Regions from separate parts of the Alteromonas sp. G4i13 genome, predicted to be linked through region 1. Evidence: predicted binding sites of a transcription regulator. Region 1 holds the regulator's gene; each other region holds the start of a gene.
What was found. Region 1 encodes FliA, which starts transcription of late flagellar genes. Its sites were predicted from a motif close to CTAAAGNTNNNNNNNNNNNNGCCGATA; they were not measured.
Positions count from the first base shown of each region.

Region 1 (7,054 bases):
GACGCCGGCGCGCTTTGTTCACCAAAAATATTCTCATCTGGAGATTCCGGGCGACTTAGTTTGTGTAACAAGTCGACTAGGTGTGCATCTGCTGGCTCTAATGGATCCCGAGCTTTCACTCGTTCAAACATTTCAACCACCACATCTGTGGCTTGCAGAATAATATCCATCAGTTCAGGGGTTAGTGTTCGTTGACCGTTACGCATTACGTCAAAGACGTTTTCCGCTCCGTGACAAATTTCTACTAACTCAGTAAGAGACAGGAACCCTGCTCCCCCTTTAACTGTGTGATAACCACGGAAAATTGCATTCAGCAAATCCGCATCTTCAGGATTGTTCTCAAGATCAACGAGCTGTTCTTGTAATTGTTCAAGTATCTCTCCAGCCTCAACTAGAAAGTCCTGTAATATATCCTCGTCAACATCAAACGACATGCGCCCGCTCCCCTAAAAACCTAAGCTAGACAGAAGATCATCTACATCATCTTGGCCTGACACGACGTCGTCGCGCTTATCGGCATCAATGATAGGGCCTTCTGCCTCTACACCATCAACCTTATCGGCCTTAACGCTGGATGGTTTAGTTTGTTCTGCACCGTCGCGTTCACCAAACATGGTAAGCATGTTAACTAAGCTGTCTTCCACTTCTTTAACCAAGTCGATAACGCGGCGAATAACCTGACCAGTTAAGTCTTGATAACCTTGAGCCATCAATACTTCTGTAAGTAACTGTGTAAGTTTAGCTGACTGTGCCGAACCTTCTTCCAACAATTCGTCTAAGTCTGCGCATAAAGCCTTGAATTCACCCAACTCTATTTGGCGATTCATCAGCTTCTTCCACTCAGGCATAACCTTTTCGATGCGCGCCGACAGCATTTCAGCTATAGGCATGCTCGCTTCAACGGCATCCATAGTAGTATTAGCAGCTTTTTCAGTTTCTTCAATTACGTAGGTTAGGCGGGATTGTGCATCGGGAATATCATCGGTCGCGAGATTTTTAATGCGGTCGTCTATTTGGAAATTATTCAGCGCGTCATGGAGCTGACGCGTCAGTTTCCCTACTTCGGCAAATAACTCAACGTTTTCTTTCATTGAGGCCGCTTCTAATAGGGCATTGGCTGAAGCGTTGTCACCCTCTTCAAGGTAGGTGACAAGCTGTTTTGCTTCTTCCAACGAAATTGGAACGTTTACATTCGTTGACATCCAGTAAACCTCATTTCTCTGGTGAGCGTCTGGATCAACCTAAACGTTCGAATATTTTATCTAATTTTTCTTTAAGTGTTGCTGCAGTGAACGGCTTAACAACGTAGCCATTAACACCTGCTTGCGCAGCGGCAACAATTTGCTCTTTCTTCGCTTCAGCAGTAACCATGAGTACTGGTAGGTGCTTGAGCTTGTCATCGGCTCTAATCGCGCGAAGCAAGTCAATACCCTGCATTCCAGGCATGTTCCAATCGGTAACTACGAAATCGAAATCACCTTGCTGCAACATAGGCAATGCAGTACTTCCGTCATCCGCTTCCTGGATGTTGGAAAAACCCAAATCTTTAAGTAGGTTTTTGATGATACGTCTCATGGTAGAAAAATCATCGACCACGAGAATTTTCATGCTTTTGTCCAAAATAGCCTCCAGTGAGGGGTTAATTGTTATTAATTTCTATTCTTCGTCAGCTTGCCACGACTTCATTCGTGATTTGAGTTTTAACATGGCCTGACTGTGAATTTGACTGACTCTCGATTCACTTACATCAAGAACCTCACCAATTTCTCTTAGGTTCAGCTCTTCATCATAATACAGCGAAAGTACAATCGCTTCTCTTTCAGGTAATGTCGTAATTGCATGGGCAAGCGCTTTTTGGAAAGCGCCTTGCATCAAATCTTCCAGTGGTGCGTCGCTACCTCGATTTTGCTCTGTCGAAATAACATCTTCTGACACACCTAAATCTTCAATACCTACCAGCTTTCCGGCATTTACTTCATTAAGCATTTGGTGATAGTCCTGCAAGCTTACATTAAGCTTATCAGCAATATCAGAATCTCTAGCATCGCGGCCTGTTTCGCTTTCTACTTGCGAAATTGCTTCAGTGATCGCTCGACCATTTCGGTGGACTGAACGCGGTGTCCAATCCCCTTTGCGAATTTCATCTAGCATAGCACCGCGAATGCGAATACCGGCAAACGTTTCAAAGCTGGCTCCTTTTGAACCATCAAAGTTTCGCGCGGCTTCTAATAATCCAATCATGCCTGATTGAATTAAATCGTCTACAAGAACACTAGCCGGCAATCGCGCTATCAAGTGATGCGCTATACGCTTAACCAATGGCGCATGTCTTTCGACTAACTGCGCTTTATCGGTTTGTTGTTGATAAGCGGCTGCCTTGCTGTTCAACGCTGACTTCCTACGGCTTTTTCTGCAACTAATTGTTCAATGAAAAACTCTAAATGGCCACCTGGCTGCGCTGGAATAGGCCATGTTAAGGCTTTACTCGCCAACTGTGTTATTGCAACGGCTGCCGGTGAACCTGGGTAAGCATCGACAATGGCTGTTTGTTTACGCACTGCTTTACGAATGTTCTCGTCAAACGGTACTGTCGCCACTAATTCTAGTGCAACATCTAAAAAACGCCCTGTCACTTTGCTCAATTTACTAAATAGCTCTTGGCCTTCTCGCACGTCGCGCACCATATTAGCCACAACTTTGAAGCGGAAAACACCGTGCTCTCTATTCAGAATTTTTATCAATGCATACGCATCTGTCAATGAAGTAGGCTCGTCACACACAACGACCATGATGTCTTGTGAGGCTTTTGAAAAGCTCAACACCATGTCTGAAATACCTGCCGCTGTATCAACGATAAGCACGTCAATTTGCGAGCGCAGCTCACTAAAGGCACGAATTAGGCCAGCGTGTTGCGTTGGCGACAATTCTGCCATCGACTGCGTGCCTGATGTGGCAGGGGCAATCTTTATTCCGTGCGGACCGGTCACTAATACTTCATCAAGTGTACATTCGCCGGAAAGCACGTGGGATAAGTTTTTCTCAACACGCAAACCTAACATAACGTCTACGTTAGCAAGACCGAGGTCCGCATCGAGAACCATTACACGTTTACCTTGCTTCGCCATGGCGATAGCGGTGTTCAATGTAATGTTTGTTTTACCTACGCCACCTTTGCCACCGGTGACGGCGATTACTTTGATTAACCGTGATTGCTTCATTTTTCTTAAGCTACTCGCTTGGTCGTCAATCATACTGCTTATGCTGTTTTAATTGCGTTGTTACCACTAGTATGATTCAAACCGTACTTTTTATAAAGCTTTGCAGCAGCGGAAACCAAAGATTTCGCTTCTGCAATCTTAATGTCTTCAGGTACTTTTTGACCATCGGTGACATAACTAACCGGTAATTGGTATTCAACCGCTGCACTAAGCACCTCTCCTAAAGAGTAGCACTCATCTAACTTTGTGAAAATACAGCCACTTAGTTCAATATCATCATACGCTTGAATGATTCTCTGCAAAGCAGGATATTGCGTATTTGCTTGCGCTACCAAATATTTTTTAACATTTGGCATTTGTCCGTTATCAAACTGCTTAATTTGTTTAATTAATCGACTATCTCTTTGACTAAATCCAGCCGTATCAATCAATACTAGTCGCTTATGACGAAGTTGGAATAATAAATCCGCAAGTTCTTCACTAGTCTGCGCTTTTCTCACCGTGCAGCCAATAATCTTTCCGTATGTCGCTAGCTGCTCATAGGCGGCAATTCTATACGTATCGATGGTAATCATCGCAACCGACTCTGCACCGTATTTTTGCGCATAGCGGGCAGCAAGTTTCGCAACGGTAGTTGTTTTACCGGTACCTGTTGGTCCTACTAATGCAACAGCACCTTGTGCGCTAAGTATATCGTTTCCTGTCACATTTATGCGATTAGCCAATAGGTTAAGAAGATATACCCATGCATCTCGTTCGTTGTAATGTGACGGCGTATAGCTAATAAGCTGTTTCGCTAACGCGTTGCTTAACCCCATATCGGTTAAACGGGTGATTAGATATTGATGAACAGGTTTTTGACGTTTGTTTTTAGCTTCCATCAAGTCGGCCACTTGATATTGCAATACATCGCGAAGAGACGCTAGCTCTTCCTTGATTTGCGCAAGCTCCGCTGACTGCGTCACAGCGGTATCATCCATACTCGACGCTTGATGCTCTGGGAAAGCGTTCTGACGAACTGGTTCATGAGAAGACTGCTGGGCTTCTACGTCGTCAATAAAGGCTTCTGAGAAGTCTAAGTGCGAAGCAATTTCATTGGCGTGCTTAGCATTTGCTGTCATTGGTTGGTTAGGTTGCGCGGGACTCGCTACGCCATTATTTCCACCGTGCTGCTTTTCTAGCAGTGCTTTAAGGCTATCAGGACCGTCGTCACCAATGATTTCGCTCAAGCTAGGCACTGCCTTTTGGCCAGGTGTTTTTGCAGCTGCTTGTGGAGACGCTTTCGGCGTAAACAACTTCGCTTCAGGTTCTTTGTCGTAGGCTGCGACAAGCTCAATACCGTCAGCGACTTTGCGATTTGACATGATCACAGCGTCACTGCCCAATTCAGCTTTAACTTGGCTTAACGCCTCACGCATATCTTTGCCGAAGAAACGTCTAATTTTCATTGCAACCTCTCCAATCACCCAGTGTCAGATTATTGACCGACCGAACTGACTATTTTTATTTGTTTGTCGTCAGGCACTTCTTGGTAAGACAGAACATGAAGCCCAACAACCGAATATTTTAAGAAGCGAGACAGAACGGGTCGTAGCATGCCTGAGGTAAGGAGTACTGCAGGCTCTCCTTCTAACTCTTGCTGCTGACTGGCTTGCTGCAATGATTTTTGCAGCTTGTCTGCCAGACCTGGTTCTATGCCAGCGCCATCTTCGCCACCTGCTTGAAGTGACTGGTGCAACATCTGTTCCAACTCTGGCGCCAAGGTTATGACAGGTATCTCTTTTGCACCTTGAGTAATTTCTTGGACAATTAAACGTTTAAGGGCAATACGCACTGCAGACACTAAAACATCGGGGTCTTGGCTGCGCGTGCCGTACTCACTGAGTGTTTGAACGATTGTACGCATATCGCGAATAGGCACGCCTTCAAACAATAAGGTTTGCAGTACTTTCACGACGGTGCTTAGCGGAAGAATGTCTGGTACTAATCCTTCAACCAGTTTCGGATGCTGCTTGGCAAGCATATCAAGAAGTTGTTGCGCTTCCTCGTGCCCTAATAATTGATATGCATTGTTAGAGAGTAATTGGCTTAAATGGGTCGCTACAACGGTCGCAGCGTCTACTACTGTGTACCCAAGGGTTTGTGCATGCTCCCGTTTATTGGGCTTAATCCATACTGCGTCCAAGCCGAACGCGGGGTCTTTAGTGGCACGCCCTTCTAATTTACCGAACACTTGCCCTGGATTAATAGCAAGTTCTTCATCGTGACTGATGATGGAATCGCCTATCGTTACGCCTAGCATAGCGATGGTGTAAGTGTTGGGCTCTAAATCCAAGTTATCGCGAATGTGGACAGGCGGAATAAGGAAACCCAGTTCTTGCGATAGTTTCTTACGTACGCCTTTAATGCGCGTCAACAACTCGCCACCTTGGGATTTATCGACAAGAGGAATTAAGCGATAGCCCACTTCCAATCCGATGGTATCTACCTGCTGAACATCATCCCAGCCAAGCTCTTTCACTTCAGGCGCAACCGATTCATCTTTTACCACATTGTCTGGCACTTTGGGCTCTGCGGCCTTTCTCTTTTCTTGGACCGACTGCCAGTAAGCAAAGCCTGCAATCAAGAATGAGAACCCTAAGAATGCGATATGAGGCATCCCAGGAATGATACCCATCACAAATAGAACCCCCGAGGCTATATAGAGGGCTTGATTATTACCAAGCTGACCGCGGATTTCTTTGCCCATTTCCTGGGTCTCGTTTTCACGAGTAACGATAATGGCTGTAGCGACCGAAAGTAACAATGAAGGAATTTGCGCCACCAAACCATCACCGATGGTCAATATGGTGTAGATTTCTATAGCGTTACCGAATGAAAGCCCGTGCTGAATCATGCCAATAAAAAGACCACCGACAATATTAATCAGCATGATGAAAAGGCCTGCGACCGCATCACCCTTTACAAATTTTGACGCACCGTCCATCGACCCGTAAAAATCCGCTTCTGCGGTAATCTCTTCACGGCGTTTACGTGCTTGGTCTTGATCTATATACCCTGCATTTAAATCAGCATCTATGGCCATTTGCTTACCGGGCATAGCATCTAACGTAAAGCGAGCGCTTACTTCTGAAATACGTCCTGCGCCTGCGGTTACAACTTTGAAGTTGATAATAAGAAGAATGGCGAAAACAACAATACCTACGGCGTAGTTACCACCAATCACGACCTCACCGAAGGCTTCGATAACTTTACCTGCTGCATCGCCGCCTTCATGTCCGTAAAGTAAAACAACGCGAGTAGAAGCCACGTTAAGCGCTAGTCTCAAAACGGTAGCGATAAGTAACACCAAGGGGAAAATGCCGAAATCTACTGGACGCTGGGTAAGTACAGCCACCAAGATAATGACTAGCGACAACGCAATATTAAAGCTAAACAGCACGTCCAGTAAGAATGGCGGCATAGGCAATATAACCATGCCCATAATTGCCAAAAGGACGATGGGTGCGCCTAAACCACTGGTAAAATTTTGCAGCTGATTTTTATCGAATCGCTGAAGATAACCGGATAACTGCATGGCTTGGTGTCTCTCTATCAGAAAATTGACGCTTTATGTGAATCTTCTAGTGAGTTTTCAACTAACGTGCCAGCTTTGTGTTTTACGCAAAAGTTATCCAAATCTGAGCTGTAATCATGCGTGATTACTGTCTACAGTGACTTGTATAGAGCGATTAAGATTTTGTATCCGAGGGACATACGAACAGTTTATAATTACGTCACTATTCCTAGGGCCTACTCTTCGTTTTAAAAGGATTATTCATGGTAGTACTACAAAA
Region 1 is NZ_JBHNYX010000001.1:185,157-192,210, reverse strand. It holds gene ACFI6J_RS00900 (chemotaxis protein CheA) at 1-434, opposite strand, end outside; gene ACFI6J_RS00895 (protein phosphatase CheZ) at 447-1,202, opposite strand; gene cheY (chemotaxis response regulator CheY) at 1,237-1,620, opposite strand; gene ACFI6J_RS00885 (RNA polymerase sigma factor FliA) at 1,657-2,388, opposite strand; gene ACFI6J_RS00880 (MinD/ParA family protein) at 2,385-3,251, opposite strand; gene flhF (flagellar biosynthesis protein FlhF) at 3,257-4,666, opposite strand; gene flhA (flagellar biosynthesis protein FlhA) at 4,696-6,795, opposite strand; gene ACFI6J_RS00865 (L,D-transpeptidase family protein) at 7,038-7,054, shown strand, end outside.

Region 2 (7,054 bases), on a different contig from region 1:
TACGATGCATTCTTAGATGAAGAATCGAAATACAGCCAACTGGCCGATGCGGTAGCGCCATTACTTTCAGACGCCGAGCCTAACGACAAACAACGCAGCAAACTCGCAGAATTCGCGCCTGACGTAATGGAACATGCGGGTGATTTAAGTGCGCCGGAAAATCGCCATGCGCTGCTGCACCAACTTATCGATTGTCACGGCACAGGTCGTATGCTGTTTAGAAACCGCCGCGCCAATATCGAAGGCTTTCCGATGCGTAAATTAAGCGCTTACGAACTGGCTTTGCCTGAGGTTTATTCAGATGCCGTGAGCGGCGGCGACTTAACCTATTCACTGTATCCTGAACGTATGGCAAGCGTGGTTAACAGCTGGACCAAGCAAGACCCGCGCGTTGAATGGCTGCTTGATTTCATGCAAAGCGTTAAGCCAGAAAAGATTCTGCTTATTTGCGCAAGCGCCCGCACAGCGCAAGAGTTAGGTGAGGTTATTCGCACGCAAACCGGTATTCGCCACAGTGTATTCCACGAAGGCATGAGCATTGTGGAGCGCGACAAGGCGGCCCATTATTTTGCTGATGAGGAAGACGGCGCACAAGTTCTACTGTGTAGTGAAATTGGTAGCGAAGGTCGTAACTTCCAGTTCGCTCATCATTTGGTGCTGTTCGATTTGCCTATCACGCCAGATCTGCTTGAACAACGTATTGGTCGTCTTGACCGTATTGGCCAAACCCAAACCGTACAAATTCACGTGCCGTATTTAGCGAAAACCGCGCAGCACGTATTACTAGATTGGTATCACGAAGGGCTGAATGCCTTTGAAAAGACCTGCCCCACGGGCTCTGGTGTATTCGACGACGTTAAGCCTCTGCTTATTGGTGCGTGCTTACACCCTGACGATATGAGCGCGCGTGACGAGCTAGTGAACATGAGTGTTACGCTTAATAGCCAGCTCGTGGCGCAGCTTGAAGCCGGTCGCGATCGCCTTCTTGAGCTTAATGCCTCGGGTGAAGGCCGCGTAGAACAACTGCTTGAAGACATTATTACCCTTGATAGCGAACAAGATTTGTCGCGCTTTATGGGTCGCGTTTTCGATGCTATCGGTGTTCAGCAGGATGAAAAAGGCAATGACTGCTTTATTCTTATGCCAACCGAGTCGATGGTGAGCCAGCTTCCGGGCCTTGACCCAGAAGGCATGACGGTTACTTACAAGCGCCGTGTAGCCACCACGCTAGAAAACGTACAGTTTTTAAGTTGGGATCATCCACTTGTGCATACCGCCATGGACGTAGTACTCACCGACGTACACGGAAAGAGCAGCATGGGCTTCATTGCCGAGCCGTCTTTGCCAAAAGGCGCTTATTGGGTTGAGGCGTTGTTTGTGCTGCAGGCGCAAGCGCCTAAAGCGCTTCAGTTGGGCCGCTTCTTACCTCAAACGCCCGTGCGAGTGTGTTTAGATGCGCAAGGAAACCCGTCTGAATTGAGCTTCGACGTTAAGCGTAAAATTGGACGTAAGATCTCGGCTCAGCTTCTAAAAGCCTTGCAACAGCCGCTTGAGCTTGCCATTGAAAAGGCGCGTAAGCTTGCCCATCAGCAAGCTAACCAAAAGCAACACGACGCACTTAACAGCATGCACAGCACGCTTAACGAAGAAATACAGCGCTTGCGCGATCTTCAAAAGCGTAACCCAGCAGTACGTGACAGCGAAATTGAGTTTATTGAAACGCAAATGAACGCCCTTGATAAAGTTATTCAGGATGCAGATGTTCAGCTGGACGCCATTCGTATTGTGGTAAATAACCCGTAACCTCGAAAGGTTAAACATTCAAAAGCGACTGTGAAGTAACGAGTACATAATGGCGAACCCAAGTTTTGTTTATAACCCACCGATGACACCTTATCTTGATATTTTGTATCAAGATGAGGACATGGTGGTTGCGCATAAACCTAGCGGGCTATTGAGCGTTCCGGGCAAAGCATTGGAGCACCGCGACTCGCTAATTAGCCGGGTTAACCGAGTGTATCCCACCGCCACAGTAGTGCATCGCTTAGACATGGCGACTTCGGGTATTTTGGTGCTGGCGCTTAATAAAGACAGCCATCGCCATATCTCGAAACAGTTTGAATTACGTCAAACTAAAAAGCGCTACTTCGCTCGGGTTCATGGACATGTAGAACAAGACAGCGGAGAGGTTAACCTTCCCCTTATTTGCGACTGGCCAAACAGGCCAAAGCAAATGGTAGACTTCGAGCGCGGTAAAAAAGCCGTAACGCACTTTGACGTCATTGAGCGCACACTGGATGAAAAAGAGCGACCCTATTCTCTCGTTGCCCTTTATCCCATTACCGGTCGCTCTCACCAACTGCGAGTACATATGCTTGCTTTGGGTCACCCTATTTTGGGAGATAGACTCTATGCCCATGAAGAAGCGTTATCCATGGCGCCTCGTTTACAGCTTCATGCTGAAAGCTTGAGTCTTTCGCACCCGACACTTGGGCATTGGCTGCACTTTAATGTCGCCATCCCTTTTAGTCCATTTTGCCCAAAGCCGCTTTCAGAAAGTATTGAGTAGCGTTTTAACGCTACTCAACTTTATCAATAGACTCCATTTTAGTTTTAACGCACACTGCCGATAACCTTCGTATAACGCTTGATGCACGAATTAATTTGATGCTGTCCAAGCTGAATAGATCCAGATTAAGGTAAAGGCAAACCACATTTTATGAAAAGGCCCGCTCTCCTTTTAACATTTGCTGTTATTGTTTCGCTATTGCCTATGACAGCTCACTGTGACTTTTTCACAGATGTTAGTCACGCCTATCTACCTGGAGAAGTGAAACCTTTGATGATTGGAGAAGTGGAATCCCCAATTATTGAAATTGAAGCGCAAACACCGTTACCTTTGGGTGTGGCTATCATACTCACTGAGCCTTTTCCCTCTAGCCTTACTCTCGCGCAGGGAAATAGCCTTGCCAACATGCTTGCTGAAAAAGGCTGGAATGTAGTGATAAGTCCGTTTAATTTGCCGGTCAATGTCACTTCCCAGCAGAACCTACCTGCTGAATTTACAAACACCGACATGTCAGACTCTGAAACTACGTCTATGTCAGCCCCAAATATCCACCCCAGAAGTAATCAACTTACGCAGTATCTCAATTTTGAATCAGCAACTTCAGCGCTGAGTTTACAACTCAATGCATTGAATAATTATCTACAAGACAATTCGGGCTACCGTATGGTCATTGCACAAGGCATGCTGGCCACAACTTACTTGTCCGTCGTAGAGCAACAGCCTCAACTTCATCCAGACACTTTCGTAGCCATTTCACCTTTTTGGCCAGAAGAATCAACGAATACATTAGTTATAGATAATATAGCACAGTCCAGCTTTCCAATATTGGATCTGTCACTAAGTGGATTTAACGATTGGGCGAACAGCACCACGCAAAAGCGAAAGACTAGCGCAAAAAACGCACTAAAAATGCACTATCGGCAAATAATTATCCCCAGCAATTTGTTAGCCTTTAGTATAAAGGAATTTCAGAAACCCCCTCATATTCAAATAGTTGCAAATAGTACTATTGGTTGGACTCGCCACCTAGGCTGGTAATTCCATAATTTACCGATTACGCTAAATTAGTATCCAAAACAATTACCTAAATTTAATGGTGTAAATAGCAAGCCTCTGTCCTAAGCAGTAACATTGTTATGAACTATAATACTTTTAGCAAACATAGACGGTTGAGTTACTTGTGAGTGTTCAAGATTTCGTAGATAACAAAGCAAAGCAGCTGTGTTTCTATTTGAGAGCATTTTGGCAAGGAGAGCTTCCTATCGAGGAAATCGAGCTATTCTTTTGGGATAGTATGGAAGAATGGGGGCAAATTGATTACACCTTAACGCAGCCCTATACTCAAAAAGAACGGGTTTTTTGGCATTTACTTCACCAAGTGCATTATTGGAATGAAGACAAGCTAATTAACGACCAGTTTCTTGTAGATGAACTAAATAACTGCGTGAATTTCCTTGAAGGTTTGGGTCATTGCCCACTCGACTGCGTCGGCATTCGTCCATAGAAAAACTTTCACTTCAACGCGTTATTGCTTCTCACTGTGGTTCATGGCTCAATATGCTTTTGTATTCTTGCCTAAGGCCGCAGTTTTGCTCAACGCTTTAAAAACGTTTAACGACAAACGATACCTCAGTATATTTCTTTTCGGCATTTCCAGTGGCTTCCCTTGGATCATGATTGGTTCAGTGCTATCTGCTTGGCTCAAAGATGAAGGTTTGTCTCGCTCGGCCATCGGCTTATTCGGCATTATTTTCGCGACATACTCTTTTAATTTTCTCTGGTCTCCGCTTGTCGACAAAATCAAGCCCCCACTATTAGGTCAACGACGAGGTTGGATTTTCGCTATGCAAGGCTCTGTAGTTTTGCTGTGTTTAGTGATGTCTCAACTCACTGCAGACCAAGATTTGTTTTACGTTGCATTAATCGGTTTGCTTATTGCTATTGCCTCAGCCACGCAAGATATCGCCATCGATGGTTTTCGCATTGACTGTATTGCCCAAGACGACAAAGACGGCATGTCAGCTGCGTCTTCAGTAGCCACCGCTGGCTGGTGGACAGGTTATGGCGGGCTTGGTGCTATCCCGTTCTTCTTGGCTGACATGACATCTTGGACTTGGCCAAACATTTATCTTTTACTCGGTGCTCTCATGGCTTTATTAATGTGCGCCACGTGTTTAGCGAACGAGCCACAAATTGACCGCGAAGCCTTACTTGAAAAGATAACAGCCAAAGATACAAAGCAGTCTCCCGTTTTTCACTGGATACAAACTACTCTTGTCACGCCATTCGCCGAATTTTTCAATCGAAACGGCGTTAAATTAGCGGCGTCGTTTTTACTGTTCATCTTTCTATTTAAAATCGGTGAAGCCTTTCTAGGCCGCATGAGTATCGTGTTTTATAAAGAAATTGGCTTTTCTAATAGCGATATCGCTACTTACTCAAAATTGCTCAACTGGTGGGTAACCATTGTGTTTTCACTGTTAGGTGGGTTGGTTAACATTCGCTACGGTATTTACCGCGGATTAATGATTGCGGGTGTGGCCATGGCCGCGTCTAACTTACTATTTGCACTGATCGCGCAAACAGGCCCTTCCACATCTCTTTTAGCCATAACCGTTATTGTCGATGGCTTTACAGGGGCTTGGAGCACCGTTGCTATGGTCGCGTTTATCTCACTATTGTGTAATCGGGCGTTTAGTGCAACCCAATACGCACTCATGGCCTCCCTGAGTGTTGCGGGCAGAACCTTGGTCGCTTCTAGCAGCGGCTTTGTTGTAGATAGTCTTGAAGGCAATTGGAGCCTGTTCTTTATTCTCACAGCAGTCATGGTAATTCCCAGCCTTTGCTTTTTGTATTCAATTAGGCACCACATAAAGCGCGTTGAGTCACCGTAATTTTTTTCTACTTCCTTGCAAGTTAGCGTTAGTTGCCTACATTTAAGGTAGGTATCTCTACCGCATATTACTTGCAAGGATGAACGTGAGCTCAAACCAGGCTGGCCAGTCGCAGCGCAAATCATCAATTTCGCGGACATTCACTTTTTCAAAAGTGAGTGTTACAGCACTGTTGATCGCTATGGTTGTTATTGCGGTTTTAATCGCGCTGATGAGCAAGCAACAAGCACTCATAACAGCCTTAAAGCAGCAGAGTTATTTAGAGGACAATATTCTTGCCACTGAGTCTAGTATCAATCAATTTACGTTTCGGATGGAGAACAGCGCGTTTTCTGGACCCGCGAATTACACTATTTTAAAGCGCGAGCTACAGGTCACCGTTCAAGGTATATCTGAATACCTTCGCAGTAATGCAGGCCAAGCAATCTCGCCCACAGTCTTATCCGAAAGAGATTTTGCAATAGCAAAAGAAGGATTGAATAGCGCGTCTGCACGGCAGGTCGCGCAAACCACACTAGATTTACTTCATACTCTTATTGAGTTGCCGATAGCCGACGCAACTCAACGTATTCAACAGCAATTTAGCCTGCTGCCTATGCTCAATGCCATGCAGGCGGAAGAAAACGCGTTGTTACTGCGTATTCAGGCGTTGCGCAATAAGATGCTTCTCACTACTATTTTGGGCGCAGTCGTCATTGTACTTTGGTATTTTATTGCATGGCTTTTTTACAAAAGTAACGCAAACAAGTCGCCTAAAAAGTTTGGTAAATCGAAGTTGAGACTTGCCATGGTGGATGACGATAGAGATTTGCAAAACAAAGAGTTTTTGCAGCTGATTAGCCATGAATTCAGAGCGCCAATAAGTGCAATTATCAGTGCTCTTGAACTTATTCCTAACATGGAAGAGCAGCGCACCAGACTAATTCAGCAGGCTGAACAATCCAGCTATCGACTTCTTAATCTTACCAACAACCTTACCGATGTATTAACCAATAACACTGAAGACGACCTGCACTTTTCAGATGTCGACCTAATCAGCTTGCTCGACGAATGTATCTCGCCGTTTTCTGTACGCGTAAAAGACAAAAAAATCGAATTTAATATGCACTGTAGTCACAGTGTGCCCCATTACGCAGAAACGGATCCTGTCGCCCTTTCTAAAGTGGTAGTTAACATTCTTGATAACGCCGTTAAATTTACGGCTAATGGACTGATCGACGTCACCGTTACAACCTTGGTGAAAAACCAAGGGATTTTTCTCGTTATTATAATTAGTGATACTGGAATAGGAATTGATGAGGCGACGCAAAAACGCATGTTTGAACGCTTCTATCGCGGCGAACACTCAACTGGCCAACGTTTCCCGGGTGCAGGGATTGGCTTGTCTGTAGCTAAACGCAGCGTTGATAAGCTGGGCGGTGCACTACAGGTAACCAGTACAGTTGGAGTGGGTACAGAGTTTAAAATTTTACTGCCTCTGAAACCTATTGAGGATCTTCCCGCTACAAATTCAGCACCGTCTAATGCGACCTTCGCCGTAGTTGACGATTTAGAGATATCTAGGCTGCATTTACAATCAATTATTACCAAA
Region 2 is NZ_JBHNYX010000013.1:49,475-56,528, reverse strand. It holds gene rapA (RNA polymerase-associated protein RapA) at 1-1,803, shown strand, start outside; gene rluA (bifunctional tRNA pseudouridine(32) synthase/23S rRNA pseudouridine(746) synthase RluA) at 1,853-2,569, shown strand; gene ACFI6J_RS08430 (DUF3530 family protein) at 2,720-3,607, shown strand; gene ACFI6J_RS08425 (hypothetical protein) at 3,750-4,073, shown strand; gene ACFI6J_RS08420 (AmpG family muropeptide MFS transporter) at 4,117-5,463, shown strand; gene ACFI6J_RS08415 (response regulator) at 5,549-7,054, shown strand, end outside.
Region 2: a site for FliA is predicted at 2,606-2,632, ahead of ACFI6J_RS08430 (DUF3530 family protein). Genes of this name have one in related genera too.

Region 3 (7,054 bases), on a different contig from region 1:
GAGCGCTTACAGCGCTTAAATGCAATCAACCAATAATAAAAGAGTGTGTATGAAGTTCATTATCCGTGCATTGATGTTAGGTGCCCTACTCTCGTTTAACAGTGTTGCGCAAGAGGTCATGCTTGACCGCGTGGCCGTAATTGTTGACCAAGGTGTTGTGCTTGAAAGCGAAATTGATGCCCTTGTACAAGACGTTAAACGCAACGCAGAAGCTAATAATCAACAGCTACCGTCAGATCGTGCGCTTCGTACACAGGCCATTGAGCGTTTAATCACTAAGAGCCTTCAGCTTCAAATGGCAGAGCGTATGGGTATTCGCATTAGCGATCCACAGTTAGAGCAAACCATTAGCAACATTGCAGCGAATCAAAATGCAACGATTGAAGAACTTCGTGCCCAATTAGCGGCAGAAGGTATTGCATACGATGATTACCGCGAAGACATTCGCGAAGAAGTTATCATGGGTGAAGTTCGTCGTGCTAACGTACGTCGCCGTGTTTATATTACACCTCAAGAAATTGAAACCTTGATTGACCTGATGGAACAGCAGGGCGCTACTCAAGCTGAATATCGCTTAGGTCACATTCTTATTGGTTTCCCGCCAGAGCCTACAGATGATGATATTCAATCGGCACGTGAGCGTGCAGACAAAGTCATTTCACTATTAGAGTCAGGCTCTGATTTTGCTAAAATCGCCATTGCGTCATCATCAGGTAACGAAGCGCTCGAAGGCGGTGACATGGGCTGGCTTAACATTAACGCCATGCCGACGCTTTTTGCTGAAGCTATTCAAAACAAAGACAAAGATGCTCTTGTTGGTCCTATTCGAAGCGGTGCAGGCTTTCATATCCTAAAAGTATTAGATACGCGCGGTATTGAGAAAGTCACGGTGGAAGAAGTAAACTCTCGCCACATTCTTGTTAAGCCGTCAATCATTCTTAGCGAAGACAAAGCTAAAGCCATGCTAAACCGCTTCAAGGAAGAGGTGAAAAATGGTGAAGCTGATTTTGCAGAGCTAGCTAAAGAGCATTCAGAAGATCCTGGTTCAGCCCTTCGCGGTGGCGAGCTTGGCTGGTCGGATCCAAATAATTACGTGCCTGAGTTTAAAGACGCACTTGCACAGCTTGAGCCTGGAGAATTTAGTGAACCTGTTCGTACCGTGCACGGCTGGCATTTAATTCAGCTTATTGAACGTCGTATTGATGACGCTACCGATAAGCGCAAAGAAGATAAAGCTTACCAGCTTATCTTCAACCGTAAATTTTCAGAGGAAACCGAGAACTGGTTACGTGAGATGCGTGATGCCGCTTACGTAGAAGTTGTCGACTCGTAACAATAAGTTATTCATGAGTACACCAATTAAAATAGCAATAACGCCGGGAGAACCGGCAGGTATCGGGCCAGATTTGATCATAAAACTGGCCCAGGAAGCATGGCAAGCGCAGCTTGTCGTGTTTGCCGATGGCGAAATGCTCAAAGCACGAGCAAGCGCCTTGGGGCTGCCATTAACGCTAATCGATTACGATGCCACTAACCCGCAAATTCAAGATGCGGGTTCGTTGTTTATAAAGCAAATAGATAAATCCGTTGACGTTACGCCAGGCGAGCTTGATAGCGAAAACGGGTTATACGTAGTAGAAACTCTGCGCCAGGCGTGTCAGGCAAATATGGATGGCGACTTCGACGCCGTCGTTACCGGCCCCGTACACAAAGGCATTATCAACAAAGCAGGGGTATCATTCAGCGGTCATACTGAGTTTTTTGCGTATCAGTCCAATACCATTGATGTGGTTATGCTTCTGGCAACTGAAGGTCTTAATGTAGCGCTTGCCACCACGCATATTCCCCTTGAGTATGTAGCGAAAGCTATCACCCGAGAGCGTCTTCATAAGGTCATTCATATCATCAACACCGACCTTAAATTGAAGTTTGGCGTTAAAGAGCCTCACATTTATGTGTGTGGCTTGAACCCTCACGCGGGTGAAGATGGTCACATTGGCACTGAAGAAATTCATACCATCATTCCGGCGCTTAACGAACTAAGAGAAGAAGGCTTAAAGATCACAGGCCCTCTACCTGCAGACACCATATTTCAACCCAAATATCTGGAAAATGCTGACGTAGTGCTGGCTATGTATCACGACCAAGGCTTACCCGTGCTAAAATATAAGGGTTTTGGGGCTTCAGTGAATATCACGCTAGGGTTACCTTTCGTTCGTACATCGGTAGATCACGGTACTGCATTAGACTTAGCAGGAACAGGTGAAGCCGACGCCGGTAGTTTCAGAAAAGCATTGGAAAAAGCCATCGAGCTTGCACATCATCAACAATGAGTAAAACACACTTAGGCCATACGGCCAGAAAGCGATTCGGACAAAACTTCCTTCACGATGATTACGTGATAGGCAAGATTGTTGCGGCCATCGCGCCACAAAATGAACAAAACCTGGTAGAAATTGGACCAGGTTTAGGCGCATTAACAGATCCTGTTTGTGAAGAAGTAGATGCACTCACAGTCATTGAGCTAGACAGAGATCTTGCTAAGCGATTGAGACACCATCCATTTAACGGCAATAAGCTAACGGTTATTGAACAAGATGCGATGACAATGGATTTCGGTGCTTTGTGCAAAGAAATGCCAGTCAAAGACAAAAAGCTTCGCGTATTTGGTAACTTGCCCTACAACATTTCGACACCACTAATGTTTCACCTTTTTGATCATGCTCACTGCATAGAAGATATGCATTTTATGCTTCAAAAAGAAGTGGTAAACCGCTTGGCAGCAGGACCAGGTTCTAAGAATTACGGCAGGCTTTCCGTTATGGCGCAGTATTACTGCCACGTCATTCCGGTACTCAATGTTCCGCCGGGTGCCTTTAAGCCACCCCCGAAGGTTGATTCTGCAGTAGTGAAGCTAGTGCCGCATCAGGCTCCGCCAGTAGACGTTGAGTCTGTAAATACGCTTGAGCGCGTCTGTGCACAAGCGTTCAACCAGCGCCGAAAAACCATTCGCAACTCGCTGAAAGACAGTTTAAGTGAAGAGGAGATCCGTGAGCTAGGTATCGATCCTACCTCTCGCGCAGAAGTATTATCACTTAACGATTTTGCCACAATAGCAAACGCTGTGTCGGCAAAAGAGCACCAACAAGAGCAGTAAGTTCTCTATGGATGTACTTGATATTAAGGTGCGGGTGAAAACCCGTCACCTTCCCGACCACCTTCCGTCAGATTCAAAGCAATTTGCCTTCGCGTACCACATTACGATTGAGAACAATAGCGACCATACGGTGCAATTACTCAGTCGCTACTGGAAAATTACCGATGCAAATGGCAAAACATCAGAAGTTGAAGGTGATGGGGTTGTAGGCAAGCAACCTATCATGAAAGCGGGCGAGCATTTTGACTATACCAGTGGCGCTGTCATTGACACGCCGGTTGGGAATATGGAAGGCTACTATGTAATGGAATTAGAGAGCGGCGAGCGTTTTCGCGTTCCTATCGACGTTTTCCGATTAGCCATTCCAAGTATTCTTCATTAAGGTTTCTATGTCGCAAGGTAACACGTACGTCATTGGTGATATACAAGGCTGTTACGATGGTCTTCGTCGCGCGTTAGATAAAGTAAAATTCGACGAAGAAAACGATACGCTACTCGCAGTAGGTGATTTAGTTGCTCGAGGAGAAGATTCTTTGAGCACATTGCGCTTTTTAAAGTCTCTCGGCAGCCAGTTTAGCAGTGTTTTAGGAAACCACGACCTTCACTTACTTGCCGTTGTAAACGGCATCCGCAAAGCAAAAAAATCCGACAAATTAGAGCCTCTACTTAATGCTTCAGACTTGGCCGAACTTATTGACTGGTTGCGTCAGTTCCCGTTGGCAATGAAGTTAGATGAGCAATCAGTAATGGTGCATGCTGGACTCTATCCTAAATGGTCTATCGATGAGTGCGTTTCACTTAGTGACGAAGTTAGCAACATCCTAAAATCCGACAATTACGCTGCTTTTCTTTCAGAAATGTATGGTAATAAACCCAACAACTGGTCAGATAAACTTAAGGGTGATGAGCGACTGCGTTTTATTGTGAATGCGTGTACGCGCATGCGTTTTGTTCATACCGATGGCACACTCGATTTTGATAACAAATCTCATCCCAGCGCAGTATCCCACAGCACTAGTAGCACGTTAAAACCATGGTTTGAAGTAGAGAATAAAAAGCTCGGTGACGATCAACGAGTGGTATTTGGGCATTGGGCAGCTCTGTCGGGCCAAACGAACAGTCATCAATTTATCGGCTTAGATACAGGCTATGTTTGGGGGCAAAGCATGACTTTGCTAAACCTGAACTCCGCTTCGCTTGTGAGTGTTTCTGCCTAAAACCAGAGTTTACTGGCTCCGCAATTATCCAATTCTCACATATTTACGTGTATAATTTTAAGCACCAACTGGTATTACCAGTTAAACTTTCTACACTTAAGTGCTAAATAAAATAAACATTAAGTTATTGTAGCCGATACACTTACTTACGATAGTAACGATAATGTCTCATTATCTACTCAGTAATTAAGCAAACTAGCTTCTTTAATCGCTATATTTTGTTTGCTGAGACGGGTAATATCGTTAGGGATAAAAATAAAAAACACTCATCCAGGAGTTCCGATGAAAATAACGGTAGCCACACGCGTAATCGGGGGATTTGTAGCGATTAGCGCACTTCTGATCGTCATTAGTGTTGTTTCACTTTATAACCTCAACTCAATAGGCTCAGCAACGGAAGAAGTAAATGACGTTGCATTACCCACAGTAGCAGGCAGCAATGCACTTAAAGCCAGCTTTCTCAATATGGGCCGACTTACCTTCGAGAGCTACATCGAAGAAGATCTAAATGGCTTAAAAGACAAACGAGCGTCTTTTAACTCTGCCAAAGACACCTTTGAGAGTGAATATAAGAAACTGGCGCAGGCCGTTAATAACGAGCCTGAACTAAAGAGCACGCTGAATACTGTACGTGAGTCATATGAAGCATATATCACCAATGTTGAAGCGATGTACAAAAATCACCAAATGTATCTTGATATACGCAACACAATTCAAGACAGACTGGGTGACGCTGAAGACAACGCAGACGATGCATCTACCTACCTTCTAGACTTCTCAGACTTAGATGCTGTTCAGCGCGACCCTAACCTACGACGTGCGGCAGAAATCGGCAGTCAACTTGAGACGTCGCTGCTTTCTTTGCTAACGGTTTCATACGAGTACATTAAAACAGAGACACTGGTTCGTTCACAAACGCTAGGCAACGAAGTTGATTTGGTTGTCGAGAAAGTGGTCACGCAATTAAGCGACATGATGCAAACTGCGGGCGGCCGCGATGATTCTGGTACTCTTGATGATATTAACGACTTGGTTAACAACGCAATCAATGCGATTAAAGCTAACGATGGCGTGGTTCAGCTTCATGTTGATCGTCTAGAGCGCAGAAATGATGCTGAAAAAGCGCTTAACGCTTCAGACTCAAATATCGCGCAAGCGGTTGTCGCTCTAGAAAACCTGCTCAATCTTGCAGACAAGAAAGCGTCACATGTAGAAAGTCAGGTTAACGGCGCCATTGCGACGGGCAACACGTTCGTTATTGTGGTTGTTATTATCTCGATTGCAGTAGCAGCATTTATTGGCTACGTGACCGTTCGCGCAATCACACGTCCGCTTTATCGTGTAAATGAACTTCTGACGGTGGCTTCATCGGGTGACCTTACTCACCGTCTAGACGATTCGGCGCAAGACGAATTTGGTCTTTTAGCCCGAAACTGCAATACGCTAATTGGAAACCTGAAGGAGCTCATTACAGCCATTAACGTTCGTGCTGAACAGCTGGCAGCCGCCTCAGAACAAACGTCTGCAGTGACGGCGCAAACGACGCATTCAATTCAGGATCAGAAATCACAAATTGGCCAAGTAGCAACAGCAACCACAGAAATGCACTCTACGTCGCAGCTGGTTGTGCAAAACGCTGAAGATACACTAAGTCAAATTCGCCATGCGGATGCTGAGGCTGAGAACGTGCGCCAAATCTCACTAGAGAATAAGAACACCATTGAGATCTTATCTCGTGACGTTCAAGAAGCGGCAGACGTTATCAATAAGCTTCATCAAGACAGCGCAAGCATTGGTGGCATCTTAGACGTTATCCGTGGTGTTGCAGATCAAACCAACCTGCTCGCCTTGAATGCTGCTATTGAGGCAGCGCGTGCCGGTGAACAAGGTCGAGGCTTTGCGGTTGTTGCTGATGAAGTGAGAACCCTTGCCAGCCGAACTCAAGAATCGACACAAGAAATCAACGCTATGATTGAAGTGCTTCAAGCGGGTGCTGAAAAAGCGGTATCGGTGATGAATCAAGGTAAAGAGCAAACTGCGGCGTGTGTGGCACAAACTGAAAAGGCTACACAGGCGTTGGATATCATCTCAGACGCCGTTCACAAAGCCCATGACGTGAGCTCTCAAATTGAGCAGTCTGCCCGTGAACAGAATACGGTATCACAAGAGATCAGCGAAAAGCTTGAAACTATTGTCGGTATCGCTGAAGAGACGACAGCTGGAGCACAGCAAACGTCTGAGTCTAGCCATGAAGTGGCTCGACTTGCTGAAGAGTTACAACAGTCTATCAGACAGTTTAAAGTGTAACGCTTTTTACAAACCTGTTTTAAGAAGGGGCTTTTAGCCCCTTTTTTGTGTCTAACAATTAATCTGGCACACTTTAGGAATGCATAGATAGTTACTTTAGAACAGTTTAACTGAGCATTAATCGGCTTTAATTCGTATAAGGACTATTCGTAACAAACCACTAAAAAAGAATGATATTTTCCCGTTTTCGCTTGCCTCTTTTCATTACTACTTTATTGGCGTCAACAATGATCCAGGCTGAGCCATCATATTACAAAGATACAGAAACCCTTCCCTATTCCATTATCGAGACCCTTGATGAAGATATTGAAGTGAGGCATTACAATGAAGCGTTAGGCGTAATGTCTAGTGGGAATGAAGATAACGGAGCATT
Region 3 is NZ_JBHNYX010000026.1:2,586-9,639, forward strand. It holds gene surA (peptidylprolyl isomerase SurA) at 20-1,333, shown strand; gene pdxA (4-hydroxythreonine-4-phosphate dehydrogenase PdxA) at 1,347-2,333, shown strand; gene rsmA (16S rRNA (adenine(1518)-N(6)/adenine(1519)-N(6))-dimethyltransferase RsmA) at 2,330-3,157, shown strand; gene apaG (Co2+/Mg2+ efflux protein ApaG) at 3,165-3,539, shown strand; gene ACFI6J_RS13470 (symmetrical bis(5'-nucleosyl)-tetraphosphatase) at 3,547-4,374, shown strand; gene ACFI6J_RS13475 (HAMP domain-containing methyl-accepting chemotaxis protein) at 4,657-6,681, shown strand; gene ACFI6J_RS13480 (SOUL family heme-binding protein) at 6,909-7,054, shown strand, end outside.
Region 3: a site for FliA is predicted at 4,487-4,513, ahead of ACFI6J_RS13475 (HAMP domain-containing methyl-accepting chemotaxis protein). Genes of this name have one in related genera too.